Linked DNA regions of Bremerella alba. The main gene of each other region encodes a partner of the protein of the gene in region 2 in a complex. Links are inferred from orthologs where the notes say so. Each region holds a gene or a part of one and is shown on either strand. Other genes may lie near its edges.

Evidence for each region. The genes of interacting proteins can lie anywhere in the genome.
Region 1: the proteins of hisF (region 2) and hisH are in contact, whole or in part, in a crystal structure (PDB 6RU0), measured with the Thermotoga maritima proteins. The link is inferred for Bremerella alba from one-to-one orthologs. Residues at the interface, in WP_004080486.1 of Thermotoga maritima: Met1, Leu2, Ala3, Arg5, Ser40, Glu41, Asp45, Glu46, Ala70, Glu71, Ile73, Asp74, Ile75, Pro76, Phe77, Asp98, Lys99, Ser122, Gln123, Glu161, Thr195, Leu196, Asn247, Arg249, Glu251; in WP_004080484.1 of Thermotoga maritima: Asn15, Arg18, Arg22, Arg117, Leu118, Pro119, His120, Met121, Gly122, Trp123, Asn124, Asn134, Gly135, Tyr136, Tyr138, Val140, Tyr158, Glu180, Lys181, Ser182, Ser183, Lys184, Ile185.

The regions. Positions count from the first base shown.
Region 1 is NZ_JABRWO010000008.1:47,517-50,418, forward strand. What follows is about bases 1-2,725. They hold hisH (imidazole glycerol phosphate synthase subunit HisH), read left to right. Parts: upstream 1-921; coding sequence 922-1,530; downstream 1,531-2,725. Other genes in these bases: HOV93_RS14430 (OmpA family protein), read left to right, coding at 1-386; hisA (1-(5-phosphoribosyl)-5-[(5-phosphoribosylamino)methylideneamino]imidazole-4-carboxamide isomerase), read left to right, coding at 1,648-2,370; HOV93_RS14445 (hypothetical protein), read left to right, coding at 2,383-2,725. Outside these bases: more of HOV93_RS14445, read left to right, coding at 2,726-2,902. UniProt on the Escherichia coli protein: IGPS catalyzes the conversion of PRFAR and glutamine to IGP, AICAR and glutamate. The HisH subunit catalyzes the hydrolysis of glutamine to glutamate and ammonia as part of the synthesis of IGP and AICAR.
Region 2 is NZ_JABRWO010000001.1:375,054-378,055, forward strand. What follows is about bases 90-2,914. They hold hisF (imidazole glycerol phosphate synthase subunit HisF), read right to left. Parts: upstream 1,974-2,914; coding sequence 1,206-1,973; downstream 90-1,205. Other genes in these bases: HOV93_RS01475 (type IV pilus twitching motility protein PilT), read right to left, coding at 90-1,136; HOV93_RS01485 (FMN-dependent NADH-azoreductase), read left to right, coding at 2,211-2,870; HOV93_RS01490 (ATP-dependent DNA helicase), read right to left, coding at 2,900-2,914. In the rest of the region: more of HOV93_RS01475, read right to left, coding at 1-89; more of HOV93_RS01490, read right to left, coding at 2,915-3,002.

The DNA of each region.
Region 1 (2,902 bases), on a different replicon or contig from region 2:
AGCAAGATGGCGATGTGATTCGCATCGAAATCCCGGCCGATGCGTTATTTCAGCCAGGCACCAACTCGTTGATTCCTAGTTCCGACAACATCCTCTCGCAACTTACCAGCACGCTTCAGCAAAACTTCCCGCAAAACAAGGTTGGGATTGAAGGACACACCGACAATCAACCGGTGAAGCCCCCTTACACGTCCAATCATCAGCTCTCGGCCAGCATGGCCCAAACCGTTTTCGATCAGCTGACCTCGCGTTACCGCATGAACCCGTCGCGACTGGTTGTTGTGGGACACGGAACGAACCATCCGGTCGTTTCAAACGCCACCCCAGCAGGGCAGCAAAAGAATCGACGTGTCGACCTGGTAATCTATCCCCAGTCAGACAACTAATACCGACGCACCGGTGCAACATCGCGTAGGGCGATGAGAAACGCATCGCACCACGAACCATGTTCGCGGCATGCTATCTAATGGAGATCGCATTTCGATGCGGTACGTTCCGCTTCTCGCCACTGCTCGCACTCTTCGGAGATGATGTCTCCGGCAATGTTCCGGGGGCCCGCGTCGTTTCGATTTGCTTGGAGTTTCCAGGCTTTTTGCGAGTGGGAAGCGGGTACTCGTTTGTTCATGTTTTGAGCTTCAAACGGACTGGCCAGAGGCACACGGAAGCGAATAGTTACTGGTATCCCGGAATTTAGATCCATCCGAGGCTCATAAACGCAACTTAGTCAGGAAGCGATCCCATGAGATAGTGCGCTCGCAATCTTTTTCAACTTCCTGCCGCCTAACGAATCGAGCGGAAACGAATTACAATAAGTGCCCCTGGGCGAACTTTCGTCTTTGGGTTGTGTCCGCCGTGGGTGTGTTTTATTTCTCACGACGTGTCGGTCGTTGAATTGCCTCGAATAGTGAACTTGCTCGCCTGATGATCACGATTGTCGACTACCAGATGGGTAACCTGCGGAGTGTGCAAAAAGCCTTTGAAAAGACAGGGCACGCTGCACATATCACCAGCGATCCGAAAGAGATCGCCGCGGCGACCAAGCTTGTTTTGCCAGGCGTGGGGGCGTGTGGCGACGCGGTCGACGAGATCCGCCGCCGCGACCTGGAAGGGCCGATTCGCGATCAGATTGCTTCCGGAACGCCGTTTCTCGGGATTTGCCTGGGCCTGCAGATGCTGTTCGACGTCAGCTACGAAGGGGGCGAACACGAAGGCCTGGGGATCTTGCCGGGCAAGGTCGTGAAATTCGAGTTGCCACACGGCTATAAAGTCCCCCATATGGGCTGGAATCAGGCCAACTTCATCCATCGGCCACCCATTTTCGAGGGAATCGACGAGGGGACGAACTTCTACTTCGTTCACTCGTACTATGTCGTTCCGGAAAACGAAGATGTCGTGGCGATCACGGCCGATTATGGTGGACCGTTTTGTGCGGCCGTCTGGAAAGACAATCTCTACGCGACGCAGTTTCACCCCGAAAAGAGCCAACAGGCAGGGCTGAGCGTGCTGAAGAACTTTGCCCAGTTGGCGTAGATATCCCCCGCGTTAACTTGATCTAACGGCAAGAAATTCCTTGCTGATTCTTAACTCTTATGAGATATTGCCAGGACGCCGAAGGGTTCGGCCGTTCGGCGCAGAAAGGGACCCACAATGCAAATTTGGCCGGCCATTGATCTTCTCGGTGGTAAATGCGTGCGACTCCAGCAAGGAGACTACAACCGCGAAACGGTCTACGGGGACGACCCGGCCGAAATGGCGAAGCGCTGGGTCGCGGAAGGTGCCGATTGTCTTCATCTGGTCGACCTGGATGGGGCCAAGGACGGTAGCCTGAAAAACCGCGACGCGATCGCTGCGATCGTAGCGGCGGTTGATATCCCTTGTGAAGTGGGAGGCGGAATCCGCGATGAGAAGACGATCCAAGAGCTTCTCGATCTCGGGCTGGCCCGCCTGGTGATCGGTACCAAGGCCCTGCGTGAGCCAGACTGGTTTGCTGCGATGTGCGAGAAATTTCCGGAAAAGCTGGTGGTCGGCATCGATGCCAAAGAAGGCATGGTCGCCACCGATGGCTGGCTGGAAGTAAGCACCACCTCGGCCATCGATCTGGCCAAAACATTCGAGCATCTGCCGATGGCAGCCATTATCTACACCGACATCGCCACCGACGGCATGCTGGCCGGGCCGAATGTCCAGGCAATGCAGGCCATGAAACAGGCCGTCAAAGTGCCGGTGGTTGCCTCAGGCGGGGTGACCTCGGTCGAGGATGTGTCCAACCTGACGGCCGCCGGACTCGATGGCGCGATTGTGGGGCGATCGTTATATGAAGGCCGACTAACAGTTCGTCAGGCGGTCGAGGCCGCGGGCGGTGTGAGGTAACCAACAGGTCCTATGCCTGAGCGTGATTTGACTTCTGAATCAGTCGTCCCCACCTCGGGCAAAACCTGGGGACTTCGTTTCAGCTTGTGCGCGATGATGGTGATCGTCGCCCTATTGGCTGGGGTGTTCGGTTACCTTTCTTATTACCGTCCTGCGATGTGCCAGGTTCATTACCAGGTCGCTACCTTAGCGATCGATGAGGTTGATCGGCTAGGGCTCAAGTTTCATGCCGTGGAAGACTCGCCTTATCAATGGGTGCTCGACGACGAACAAGCGATTGCCGACCTTTTAAAACAGCAGCAATCCCCCCAGCCACCTTTCTATCAAAAGCAATATCCAGTCGCCAATTGGCCTCGGCAGGCTGATTCATATAGCTACATTCGTCATGTTTCCGTCGACGAGATTACTCCCGCCCAGGCCAGTGGTGAGTTCGCTGGTTTCTGGGGCGTGCAAAACGCTGGCGGTCAGATGAAGTTTCGTGCGGAAGCACAGATCGCCCATCGGCAACCGGCAGAAAAAACGGTCGACGATC
Region 2 (3,002 bases):
GGTTGTGCCACATTGATGCCTTTGAGTGCCATCTTCAACGCTTCGACGTTTGGCGCCACGGCGAAAGCCGTTTCGCGATCGATCAGTTCTTTATCGATCAGCGCCTTGAGGCTCATCGTGAAGTCTTGCATACCGTCGTCTTTACCGATACGAATTGCATCGGGTAGTTTGCTATCCTTCCCTTCCAGAATCAACTTCTGAACGGTTGGATTCATCGTCATGATCTCGACCGTCGGCACACGGCCCACGCCCGGCTTGATCGACTTGAGCAGTTTCTGGGCGACGATCCCCTTCATATTGAACGCGATGGCACTACGAATCGAGCCATGCATTTCTTCGGGGAACAAGTCGAGAATACGACCGATCGTACTCGATGCGCTGGAAGCATGGATCGTTCCGAACACCAAGTGACCCGTTTCCGCCGCGTGAATGGCCGTGAGGAACGTTTCCTGATCACGCATTTCACCAATCAGGATAATGTCGGGATCTTCACGCACAGCATGCGCCATCGCGATCTCGAAGTTTTTCACGTCCTGCCCGACCTCGCGCTGATTGATCAGGCATTTTTCTTCCGAATAGACGAATTCGATCGGGTCTTCCAGCGTAAGGATGTGCTTGGAGTAGTTTCGATTGATCCAGTTGAGCATCGACGCGATCGTCGTACTTTTACCAGAACCCGTCACCCCGGCCAGCAGCACCATCCCTTGGTCGAACTTACACAGATCTTCCATCACCGGAGGAATATTCAGTCCTTCGAAGTTGGGGATCCAATTGTTAATACGACGAGCGACCAGCCCCATGTTGCCCAGCTGGGTGAACATGTTTACACGGAAACGCCACTTTTCGCCATCGACGTCCACCACGTGGGCAAAGTCAGCCCCGCCGTTTTCTTTAAAAATCGCTTGGTTTCTCGCGTCCATCAAGGGCCACAGAAGATGCAGCATCTCCTCCGCGTCGATCGGTCCGCGATTGAGGTTCTTGAGCGTACCGTCTACCCGCACAATTGGCGGGCGGCCGACCTTCATGTGCAAGTCAGAACCTTCCAGCTTCACCAGCGCGCGGAAGATCTTGTCGACTTCATATACTTTGTCCTGCGAGAGAAATTTCTCGGCTATCGCTGCGTCGATTTCTGCCATGACTCTTCTACCTCAGTTCCTGAAAGTTTGAGGACAAGCCCCTCAGTTTGATTCGTGGCGGCCGTAAAATCAAAGCCGGACACAAATTCCTCGGTCACGCATCAATTCTTTCGTCTCATGAATTGTAAACTGGCCGAAATGAAAAATGCTGGCTGCCAACGCCGCATCGGCCTTGCCCTGCAAAATGGCATCGGCCAAATGCTCTGGACTGCCCGCCCCGCCGCTGGCCACCACCGGGATGGTTACTGCCTCGCTAACCGCACGGGTAACTTCCAAATCGTAGCCATCTTTGGTTCCGTCACGATCCATGCTAGTCAGCACAATTTCGCCGGCACCCAGTTCTTCGACCTTTTTCGCCCAACTGACGGCCTCTAGACCAGTCGGCGTGCGGCCACCGTTAATGTGGACTTCCCACACTTCCCGGCCCTCTTTTTCGACGCGTTTGGGGTCAATATTCACCACAATGCATTGGCTACCGAAACGTTTGGCTGCCTGACGCACAAACTCCGGGTCTTTACAGGCCGCCGAATTGATCGAGACCTTATCCGCTCCTGCATTGAGTAGCGAGCGTATATCTTCCAATGTCCGGATTCCGCCACCTACCGTCAGCGGCATGAACACTTCTTCCGCTGTCCGGCGCACGACCTCTAAGATGATGTCTCGCTGTTCGTGGCTGGCCGTGATGTCTAAAAACACCAGTTCGTCAGCCCCTTCTCGCTCGTAGCGCGCAGCAACTTCGACCGGGTCGCCCGCGTCGCGCAGCTGAACGAAATTCGTTCCTTTGACGACACGCCCCTGATTAACGTCTAAACACGGTATCACACGGCTGGCCAACATCGATGCTAACCGCAGCTTTCAGAAAGGGTTGCAAGGAAGAACCGAACCCAGAAAAGGGTCCGTAGAAAGGCAAATCTACTGTAAGCGGGACGGGACTCAGGGTCAACTAACCCCACCTGGGTATGGCATGGTTTTCGGGCAACTCAGAACTTAACGTGACTTCCCACGTGAAACGGCATCCAAGCGGCCAGACTCCCTGTTACTCATACAATCTAGCATGATTTTGGAGCCCCACCGATGAGCCGCATTTTGTTAATTGAAGCGAGTGCACGTAAAACGCGATCCCTGAGCCGTAACTTGGCCGAGCGTTTTGCCGCGGCATGGCTGTCGCACGCGCCGAGCGACGAGATCATTCGACGCGATGTCGGGCTCAATCCGCCACCGGCCATTACAGAGCAATGGATTGCTGCCGTATTCAAGCCGGAAGAGGCTCGCGATGCTTCGGACAAGCAGGTCCTGACTCTTTCCGATGAACTTATCGGGGAACTGATTCCCGCTGACATCCTGGTCATCGCCACTCCGATGTACAACTACGGCATGCCAGCCGCATTGAAGGCCTGGTTCGACCAAGTCATTCGAATTAACAAAACCTTCAGCTTCGACCTGGCCCGCGGCGACAATCCGATTGAACCCATGCAAAGCGGAAAAACGCTGGTCATGCTAACAGCCGCCGGCGAAGGAGGACTGCTCGATAGCATCGCTTCCCACAAGAACCATCTTCATCCCCACATCATCGAGGCGTCACGTCTATTAGGGGTCGAGCAGCACGAAACGGTTGCCATCGAGTTTCAAGAATTCGGGGATCAGCGGTTCGACCACTCCCAAGCCCAAGCTACCGCCGCGATCGAGCCCTTGGTAGAGCGGCTGATGGAGCAAACAACTTGCTCTAGTCGATGAGCCGTGAGTGTCCCGCTGGGGGAATAACATTAGATATAGTCATCCCAAGCCGGCCCCGCCGAGCCTGCTTGGGCGAAGCTATCTTCCACCAACTGACACTCGGGCAGCGCCTTCAAAAATGCCCGGCCGTAG